Regions from separate parts of the Mesorhizobium sanjuanii genome, predicted to be linked through region 1. Evidence: predicted binding sites of a transcription regulator. Region 1 holds the regulator's gene; the other holds the start of a gene.
What was found. The regulator PhoB, encoded in region 1, activates phosphate uptake and scavenging genes when phosphate is short. The targets are predictions, from matches to a motif close to TGTCATNNANCTGTCAT.
Positions count from the first base shown of each region.

Region 1 (5,333 bases):
CGCGATCGGTGCGCCGCGATGGATCGTGATCAAGTCGGTCGCTTATCGCGCCGCGCTTTCGGGCATCGTCACTGGCATATTGTTGGCCATCGCCCGCATCTCTGGCGAAACAGCCCCACTTTTGTTTACCGCGTTGAACAACCAGTTCTGGAGCGGCAACCTCAACGCGCCGATGGCCAGCCTGCCGGTGACCATCTTCCAGTTCGCCCTCAGCCCGTACGAGGAATGGCAGCAACTGGCGTGGACCGGTGCACTCATAATCACCTTGACCGTGCTTGGGCTGAGCATCTTCGCCCGAAGCCTTACCGGACGCAGAGAGGACAGATGAAACCGATGTTGTCCACCGATTTGAACATGGCCGAGTCGGTCACCGAGAAGACGAAGATCGAGGTCAAGAACCTCAACTTCTACTACGGCGAGAGCAAGGCGCTGAAGGATATCAGCCTGTCGCTGCGCGAGCGCAGCGTCACCGCCTTCATCGGGCCTTCGGGCTGCGGGAAGTCGACGCTGCTGCGCGTCTTCAATCGCATCTACGAACTCTACCCGAAGCAGCGCGCCGAGGGACAGGTGCTGCTCGATGGCAAGAATATTCTTGACCGCTCGCAGGATCTCAACCTGTTGCGCACCAAGATCGGCATGGTGTTCCAGAAGCCGACGCCGTTTCCGATGTCTATCTATGAGAATATTGCCTTCGGCGTCAGGCTCTACGAAAAGCTCGGCAAGGGCGAGATGGACGGCCGTGTCGAACAGGCATTGAAGCGCGCCGCGCTGTGGACCGAGGTCAAGGACAAGCTCAACGCCAGCGGCCTCAGCCTCTCCGGCGGCCAGCAGCAGAGGCTCTGCATCGCCCGCACCGTGGCGGTGAAGCCGGAAGTGATCCTGCTCGACGAGCCGGCTTCGGCGCTCGATCCGCTGTCGACGGCCAAGATCGAGGAACTGATCGACGAGTTGCAGGCCGATTATACGATCGTCATCGTTACCCACAACATGCAGCAGGCCGCCCGCGTCTCCAAGCAGACGGCCTTCATGTATCTCGGCGAATTGGTAGAGTTCGACGCCACGGAGAAGATCTTCACGTCGCCCCGTGAGAAGCGCACCCAGGACTACATCACCGGCCGTTTCGGCTGAGCGTTCCGACAACGCATAGAAGGGCAAGATCATGGGCGAACATACAGTCGCGTCTTTCGATGAGGATCTGGAGCAGATCAGCAAGCTGATCAGCGATATGGGCGATCTCGCCGGCTCGATGGTCGGCGGCGCCACCAAGGCTTTGCTCAATTCCGACAATGCGCTGGCGCAGCGGGTGGTTTCCGACGACGTCATCATGGATGCGCGCCAGCGCGAGCTGGACGACCGCGCCATCACGCTGATCGCCAAGCGCCAGCCGATGGCCAATGATCTGCGTGCCGTGGTCGGCTCGATCCGCATGGCCGGCGACCTCGAGCGCATCGGCGACCTTGCCAAGAACATCGCCAAGCGAGTCGGCACGGTTGGCCTCAGTGTCACGCCGCGCGACCTGTCGCATTCCATCGACGCGATGGCACAGCTGGTGCTGATCCAGGTGCAAGGCGTGATCGAGGAATATGCCGCAAGGGACGCGGCGGCACTCGCCAAGCTCAGAAACGAGGACGAGCGCATCGACGTCAAATACACTTCGGTCTTTCGCGAACTCTTGACCTACATGATGGAGGATCCGCGCAACATCACCGCCTGCACGCATCTCCTGTTTTGCGCCAAGAATCTCGAGCGCATCGGCGACCACGTCACCAACATCGCCGAGAACGCCTACTACGTGCTGACCGGCTCGCAACTGCCCGCCAATCGTCCGAAGCAGGACGAGACGGCGATGTCGGCGCCGGCGGCATGACAGGGGCGACGGGTTAATGATCGCGCCACGCATCATGGTGGTGGAGGACGAGGAGCCATTGGGGGTACTGCTCCGCTACAACCTCGAATCCGAAGGCTACCAGGTCGAGGTGGTGACGCGCGGCGACGAAGCCGAGATCCGGCTGCAGGAGAACGTGCCCGATCTCCTGGTGCTCGACTGGATGGTGCCGGCGGTTTCGGGCATCGAGCTCTGCCGGCGCCTTCGGATGCGTCCGGAAACCGAGCGGCTGCCGATCATCATGCTGACGGCGCGCGGCGAGGAGAGCGACCGGGTCCGCGGCCTCTCCACCGGCGCCGACGACTATCTGGTCAAGCCGTTCTCGACGCCGGAATTCATGGCCAGGATCAAGGCGCTGCTGCGCCGCGCCAAGCCGGAAGTCCTGTCCAGCGTGCTGAAGGTTGGCGACATCGTGCTCGACCGCGAATCGCACCGGGTCTATCGCAAGAAGAGCGAGATCCGGCTCGGACCGACCGAATTCCGCCTTCTCGAATTCATGATGCGGCACCCTGGCCGTGTCTTCTCGCGCAGCCAGTTGCTCGACAATGTCTGGGGCGAGACGATCTACATCGACGAGCGCACGGTCGACGTGCATGTCGGGCGATTGCGCAAGGCGGTCAACAACGGCCGCATGCCCGATGTCATCCGCACCATCCGTGGCGCCGGCTACGCGATCAGGGAAGATTAGAGCTTGTTCCATCCCGATGATCGGGAAGGCTCCAAGGTCAAAACTCAATCAGCAGGCCTATGGCGGCGAACGGGCCGCATCCGGACCGGCAACTGACGATCCCGACTGTGAGGTAGCTGCCGTTCCGCTCCTAGCCGGATATCAGGCCAGCAGGACCGCGATCGCGCGCGAGGCTTAGACAGATTGCGAGATTGCGCTACTTAATGCGTCAGACCTCGTCGGACTGTCTGCGTCAGGAGGATAGCGTGAAGTCAGAGACAGTAAGAGTTGCGTCCGCTGCCGATGAAAATCCGGTGGTCGATACGGTCGTGCTGGCGTTTGCGGCGGACCCTATGGCGCGATGGACTTGGCCTCATTCGCACCAGTTCCTTGCGGCCCTGCCTCGGATGGTTCGTGCGCTCGGAGGCGCTGCATTCTCTTGCGGAAGCGCCTTTTGCACCGCGGACTACGCTGGTGCGGCGCTGTGGCTGCCGCCTGGGGTGCACCCTGACGAGAAAGAGCTTGGTGCGCTCCTCCAGAGCACAGTTGCGCCCTCTCTGGCCGGCGAAACCGCGGCTGTATTTGAGAAAATGGCCACCTACCATCCGACCGAACCGCATTGGTTCCTGCCCCTGATCGGTGTCGACCCCGCGCACCAAGGCGAAGGTCACGGCAAAGCCCTGATGGCGTACGCACTCGCACGGTGCGATCGCGATCACGCGCCTGCTTATCTGGAATCCTCGAATCCGCGCAACATTCCGTTTTACCGCCGGCACGGCTTCGAACCGCTCGGCGCCATCCAGGTCGGTTCGTCGCCGACAGTCGTCCCGATGCTGCGAGGACCGCGTTGAGTCGTGGAAGGTCCGCGGAAGCGGATCTATCCCGGCGCGATCGATCGTTATTCGCACGGGTTCCGCTACGGGCATACGCCCGCTACGGGCATACGCCCGCTACGTCTGGGCAATTGGCGTGTGATAGGCGGTGATCCACCGTGCCGGTTGGTCTTCCGTCGCGTTGCGCACACGAGGTCAGCTTATTGCCTCCAATTCCCAGGGACGCGTCACTGGACGCGCCTCGCTACAGCACGAGTATGGTGGCCAGCCCCAGCATCAGGCCCATGCCTACAATATCGGTCAAGGTGGTGAGGAAGATCGCCGAAGCGACCGCCGGGTCAGCGCCGACCCGGCGCAGGCCCAACGGGATCAGCACGCCGGAGATTCCGGACATGAGGCACGATCCGGACATGGCAAGCAGGATCACAAGTGCCAGCATGGGCGCTTGGGCCGCCGACTCAGGTTGCCTCGAGGCGTAGAACCACATCGCCGCAGCCGCAAGAAGGCCGACGAGCAAGCCGTTGGCGATCCCGAGCGCGCCCTCTCTTATCACCAGGTGCAGCTTCGGTCGTTTGTCCACATCCCCCAGGGCAAGGCCACGCAGGGTCATCGCCAGTGCTTGGCAGCCGGTGTTTCCGCTCTGCCCGGCCAAGACCGGGAGGAATGCCGCCAGGGCAACGATCTTTTCGATCGTCCCTGTGAACGAACTGACGACGAATGCGGCCATGAAGGCCGTCAGGAGGTTCAACTGCAGCCACGGATGACGCTTCAAGAAGGCTGAGAACAGCGGCGTAAAAGAGCGCTCTTCCTTCTGGACACCTACCATCTGGCCAGACTGGGCGGAAACCTCGATAATTTGCTGCTCGAACAAGCGCCAACCGCGAACCTGCCCGAGCAGCCGGTTCTCCGCGTCCACCACCGGGTAGACAGGGTAGTGACGCCGTACCGCTGCCTCGCATGCGTTGCTCAAAGAGAGGCCGACATTAAGCGCGAACGGCCTGGGCAGCATGATCTGATCGACAATTGCGTCCGGTTCGCTCAGCATTAGATCGCGCAGGACCACCAGGCCAACCAGTTTATTGCCCTCGTCCGTGACATAGAGATAAGTGAGCTCGGTCGGCACCTGGGCGCGTCTGACAGCTTCAACCGCGGCAGCAACTGTCGTCCCGACAGGAACGCTGGCGGAAATCGGGTCCATCAGCTCGATGAGCGACTCGGGCATCGCGACATCCTCGCCATCGCCATGAGACCCGATGGGCCGCATATGCAGTGGCAAATGCTCGGCCACCTTACGGGCGTGCCCGTCCGGCAACAGCTTTAGTGTGTCGCGGATAAACTCGGGAGACTCTCTGGCGAGCAATTCAGCTGCGTCATCAGGTGCTCGGGCACGCAGCGTGCGCACCAACTTCTGAACGCCGGTCTCTTCTTTCATTTGCTATAGACCCCAATTGAAGGTCACATAGTATGTAAAGTATCGGATCGCACCAGTGTGGAAATACCCAGCTTCTGCCGGCCCCGGCAGTTCCGCCTTGTGCTTCTCGAAGTTATTGCGGCCTAATATGAGTTGATTGCACGTCGACTGACGCCAGCGTCGACCCAGCAGACGCCATCTCGCCTGGGGTTATCCGGACCGGCCCGGAATTCCTTGCTGAGCGATCAATGGCCGTCCTGGGAAATGCATGTGGGCAACATCCTTGCAGCCGGCTTCAATTCAATCTCTGCCAATGGCGGGTTGGAGAGTCTGACATCGTGCGCATCGAGAGCTACGGCGCGGTCACTGTGATGTCTGCTTTTTGGAAGCGGCTGCTAAGATCTCAATGACCGAGTTTGGGGCATGGGTTTGGACCCGGTCCTCAGGCAACGCTCTTTCCGGAACCCGCTCGCATCTGGATGCCTGGCGCGAAAATCTCCTGGTCGACGAAACTCAGCGCCCGCATGGCGCAGCCTT
Region 1 is NZ_NWQG01000017.1:12,734-18,066, forward strand. It holds gene pstA (phosphate ABC transporter permease PstA) at 1-328, shown strand, start outside; gene pstB (phosphate ABC transporter ATP-binding protein PstB) at 325-1,128, shown strand; gene phoU (phosphate signaling complex protein PhoU) at 1,160-1,867, shown strand; gene phoB (phosphate regulon transcriptional regulator PhoB) at 1,884-2,573, shown strand; gene CN311_RS03760 (GNAT family N-acetyltransferase) at 2,819-3,403, shown strand; gene CN311_RS03765 (magnesium transporter) at 3,630-4,817, opposite strand; gene CN311_RS03770 (ROK family protein) at 5,239-5,333, opposite strand, start outside.

Region 2 (5,333 bases), on a different contig from region 1:
CTCGGCTTCAATCAGGTCTTCGTCGGAAATGCTGTCGAAGGCACGCGGAAAAGTTGGATCCAGCGGATCATCCGCGACCTTCGCTTTCGGCTTGTCGCAATCAACAATATCGAGGTGATCAAAATCAAGCAGCCTATGTGTGTACTCATAGGTCGAACCGAGTATCTGCCCTCCGGGAATGTCCTTGAAGGTTGCTGAGACACGTCGCTGAATGGCCATCCGGGCTGTATCGAGCGCGTTTGACACTGCCAAGCGCGGTAGAGTCGTGCGAAACGCCCGGAGAAGGAAGATCGCCTCAACGGCGTCGCCTTGGGCTTGTTTCAATGCCAATGCCGCAAGCTCTCTATCGTAGACAGAGCCCTCACACATCACTCGGTCGACAGCAAGACCGAACTGCTCGGCAATCTGCCGGACCGTGAGTTCGGGAACTGCTGGGTCTCCCCGCCGATCCTCCGCAACCAAACCATGTGAGTTGAGGATAGCCTCCTCCCCACCTTTTACGGCAACATAGGCCATCTAGATCTCCCCGGAGATGCTGCGAGGAAGAGCGATGATTGCATTTCCGGACGTAAAGAGAACATCGACTCCACTCGGATAAAGCTCATGATTGAGCTTCCAGTCCTCCCAAAACCAGGATGCAAGCCCATCAACGTCCACCGAAACTTCGCGCTGGATGCCCGGCCCACGCCACCGAACGGGCGGACCGCCGTTTAGAGATGGCACCTGAACAACAATCGTCGTCGAGGCCTGAGGCTCCAATTCTGTTCCGGGATTGAACTCGGCCAAGCGCGGCATCGTCATCGGATTCGCCACAATGGCAAATGTCGATCTTTCAACGCTGTCCACAAACGGCACCCCGCAGTGAAACCCAAGGTACTTGCGAACCGAAGGTAGATTCGACCGGGAATCGAGCCAGACCGGTGTTTCGCAATCCGCAAGCGTGAGGCAGACGGCGGCGGTCGCCGGATCAAGGGGACCGACTGCCGCAGTGGCAGAGACCAGCGTTTGCGGCCTGCCGACATATGCATACGCATCTAACACACGGCGGAATGTGTCCTGGCTATCGAAGACAGGATTTGCGAATCCGGGCTCAAGCCCGGCAGTATCCAAAACGCTGATCATTCCGGACTCATGCCTCGAGCCATTGCGAAAAAGTGGACCTTAGTCGAAGCCGCTTTGCGGCTCTTGATCTCACGGCGGGCGGATTGCGCGATTCCAAATTCGGTAACGAACCGAAGTACGCCGCTCGCACTGTCATCTGTTCCTTGCAACAGCGCATCGAAAACTGCCGCCAGTTGTGCATGACGCTGGTCGCGCCCGAGGACGAAGGCGAAGCCCGTCATGCCATCGGCCAACCTAACGGCACATCGGGTCATCGTGACCTCACCAAGGTTGAATAGGGCGCCCGTACCCCCGGCGCGTCCACGCACAAGCACGAGGCCGGTTTCCGGTCGGCGAAGCCAATCAAATTGCGGCTGGATGGCCAGGTTGTCCCAGGCCCGCTCAAGTTCATCGCATCGGGCTCGCGCGAGAACCGCCATCCATCGCTGCCGCTTTACAACTTCAATCCGCACCGGTGTTCGCCGCTTCGATTAAACGCCCGGCTCAGGTCCGGGCTCATCAGGGTGTTGGACATTGATGCCTAGATGTCTAGGTATCTTCGGATAGAGATAGTTCCTTTTTGCAACGATTTGATGACAGGGCATCGGCCCATCAAGTATTATTGCGATCCCGACTGGCAGAGGGCCGCCTGATCCGCCAGAGGTGGTCTCGGCGAATAAGCCGCCGTGTTCACACGCGACTCTTCGTGCTTATTCGTTCGTTTCAATAAGATATTCGTACCGGTCGCTTCGTATGACGCTGAAAGCGTATTTGATCGGTAACCCATCCGGCGTTACGTCGACATTGGTCTCAAAAAGTACCGGGCTGGACGAAGATATTCGCAGGAGCTGCGCTTCTTGCGAGCTAGGTCTTCGGGCCGTGATCCGTGTCCATTTCCGCTTATATTCCGCGATGCCGCAGCGCTTCAAGGCGGCAGTGGGAGAGTTCATTCCCTCGAATGCGGTGGCGAGGCCAGGAACGCGCGCTGCCGGATAGTAGCTCGTTCCGGTCGCCAAAGGCCAATCATTGATGAACGAGGTCGACCTGACCTCGGTAACCAGTGCTGAGGGAGCGATGTTCAAATGACTTGCAATATCAGGTTCGACAGAAGTTTCGTTGATCGACAGTATCTCCCGCTTCACGGACTTGTTCTGACCAAGGAGCTTATAAGTGAACCTGGGATCGCTGTTCAGTTTGTGTGAAACGAAATCATCAGCAACAAAGGTTCCGACACCATGCTGAACTCGCAAGGCGCCTTCAGATTCCAAAGCCTTGATGGCATTGCGCACGGTATGCCGATTGACGCCAAATCGGTCTGCCAAGACAAAATCGCCAGGCAGGCGGCCATCCTGGAAGGCTCCCGCATCAATATCATTGAGTAGAGCGGACCGAACCAGTTCCCAACGCTTCATTGATCACCATTTTCTTTTCGATTCGAATCAATATCGTCTCCTGGAGCGGTATAACTGCTCACTGTGTATTATCGGAAAAGCGGGCAATCGGAAAATGTATCGCCGGGCAGTCCAAGGACGCATGAAAGCGTTGGAGTTAAGCGCGTCGCTTCAGCCCCTTCCGCGACCTCATTCGGAACAGCCGGCCCGGAAATAATGCAAACACGATCATCCGCAGCAGAGCCAGGTCGAAAACCATGGGTAGATTTGTATTTCGGACAGCCGACCGGTTGGTCTGCCGGATGGTCTGCCGGGGTCTCTTCGAAATCACATTCTGGCGGCGCCGTGAAAGTGGCAATTCTGTTGCGGAGTTCAATTGGCAGATGATCGCCATTCCAGACCTCTGCGCCATACCGGAGCAATTTCATGGTTACCTCTCGGCGGTCCATATCGCTTTCAACCAAAACGTGCAGCGTCGCACCTTCGGACTGCCACACCTTTCCCGGAATGATCAGGTCCGGCAAGATTGATGTTTTGATGTTACGGTGGCCATGATCGCTGACGATCGCAATCGTGTAATCATCACGCCGACCTGCCCGGCGCAGACTATCCAAACAACGACCAACGAGAGAATCCGCGAAAGCGATCGCGAAATGAGCTTCGTCGCTCCCATAGCCGAAGTCATGCTGGAAGGCGTCCGTGGCATTGATCTCCGTAATGAGAAGATCAGGTGCCTCTTCTGACTCGAGCAGGCTGGCGGCCGCGGCGATCGTAAGCTGGTCACCGATAAGCGTCCTCGTAATGCTGGATACGCCGTCCGGCCCGCTGAATTCAGGTACATAAGAGGGCAGCGGGATGGCCCCCAGTCGGCCGCGTGGATCCTTTATCTTCAGCAGTGACGGCGTACTCCCATCGCTGGGGATCTTGATGAAGCCCGGGCCACGCAGCCAGCAAGGTGGAACATAGATGGACGTATCTTCCGGCTTAATGAGGGCGTGCCCGATGCAAGCCACGTCGAGGCCGGCACGCGAGGCAAGAGTCGCAATCGTCGGAACGAGGAGGTGTTCTGCTTCAGCTGCAACAAAGGCGCCGTCACTCAGGATGCGATTGCCAAAGATACCATGTATCTCGGCTCCGACACCTGTGAGTATCGAAGCCCGACCCGGCATGGAGGTCGCTGGTACCGCAGAGCGCATGCGGCGGACGAGATATCCATCGGCTGCCAGTGACGATAAGTTTGGCAGACGGTTGGCATGTTCCTGGAAATAGTCGGCGCTCACGCCATCGATCATTATGAGAAGAAGTTTTCGATGCGTCATTGCAATCTAGCTCACTCAAAGAGAGATTAACGTTTTATACATGCTATCCAGTGGCCTGCGCCGGCTTGCCGAAGATCTGGCGTGACCTTGGCACATTCTGCGCTGGCAATTGAGCACCTCGTTCTAAAGACGCAGCCTGATGGAGGTGTAACAGCGCTCGGAACTTCGCCTTTCAGAACTACCCGTGCTCGGCGAAGACTTGGATGGGGAACGGGAAGCGCTGAAACCAGGGCTTCGGTATAAGGATGAGCGGGCGCATTTCGAAATTTTTCGGCCGGTGCGATTTCCACGACCTTACCGAGATACATTACGATTACCCGATCTGCTATATGGCTTACCACTCGCAGATCATGCGAGATGAACAGGATCGTAAGAGCATGCCTTTCCTTCAGATCAAGAAGTAGATTAACGATCTGAGCCTGGACTGAAACATCGAGCGCCGATACGGGCTCATCGGCGACGACGAAATCCGGCTCGGTGGCCAGGGCCCTGGCGATGGCAATCCTTTGGCGTTGCCCCCCACTAAAAGCGTGAGGGTGACGCGTGCCGTGTGCAGGAGATATTCCGACTTGAGATAAGAGTTCGGCGATCCGACTGAGCCGCGCCTGCGTTGTCAGATGAGCTTTGTGGATTGACAGCGGGTCACCCACAATTTCCGCCACAGTCATGCGCGGGTTGAGGCTGCTATACGGGTCCTGAAACACCATCTGCATTTGCCGCCGAAAAGAATACATCTCTTTGGACGACAGAGCTGTCAGATCGGTCCCTTTAAATCGGATCCGACCGGAACTCGGCGTGACAAGCCGCAGCAAGCTCCGACCTAATGTCGTCTTGCCTGAGCCGGATTCGCCGACCACGCCCACGATTTCGCCAGGAGCAATGCAAAACGATATTCCATCGACGGCTTTTATGGATCGTTTCAACCTGAACGGTGAGATGTTGCGGAGTGGCAGATGGACGCGAAGGCTGTCAACTTCAAGCAAGGGCTTGCCACCATTGGTGATCGGGACTGCACCGGTTTCGGGCGTTTCAATATCGCTAATATGAGCATTCATAGGACAGCCTCCGGCTCCCCAGCGGCCTCCACGATTTGACGCCAATGCATGCAACGCACACTGTGCCCGCGGACTGTTTCGAGGTCCGGTGGGCGGTAGGCGCAATCAGCGGCTGCATGGCAGCATCGTGGGCGAAAGGAGCAGCCACTTGACAGGTTTGCGAGGTCCGGAGGATCGCCGGGCACGGCAGAAAGCCGCCGGGAAGATCCGTCTCCGGAGTGGAGGCCCGGCCGGGCTTTTAGTAGACCGCGAGTGTAGGGCATCCACGGATCGTCGAATATCTGGATGACATCGCCTTCTTCGACAATTCGGCCGGCGTACATCACCAGAACCCGGTCAGCGATCTCGGCGACGACGCTGAGGTCATGCGTGATGAACAGCAGTGCCATGCCGGTGTCCGCCTGCAACTCGTGAAGGAGGCCGAGAATTTGCGATTGAACTGTCGCGTCGAGCGCTGTGGTCGGTTC
Region 2 is NZ_NWQG01000104.1:51,361-56,693, reverse strand. It holds gene CN311_RS17015 (carbon-phosphorus lyase complex subunit) at 1-516, opposite strand, end outside; gene phnH (phosphonate C-P lyase system protein PhnH) at 517-1,122, opposite strand; gene phnG (phosphonate C-P lyase system protein PhnG) at 1,119-1,541, opposite strand; gene phnF (phosphonate metabolism transcriptional regulator PhnF) at 1,812-2,513, opposite strand; gene CN311_RS16995 (alkaline phosphatase family protein) at 2,582-3,811, opposite strand; gene CN311_RS16990 (ABC transporter ATP-binding protein) at 3,838-4,866, opposite strand; gene CN311_RS16985 (ABC transporter ATP-binding protein) at 4,863-5,333, opposite strand, start outside.
Region 2: the regulator PhoB is predicted to act here: its motif matches at 1,684-1,700, upstream of phnG (phosphonate C-P lyase system protein PhnG).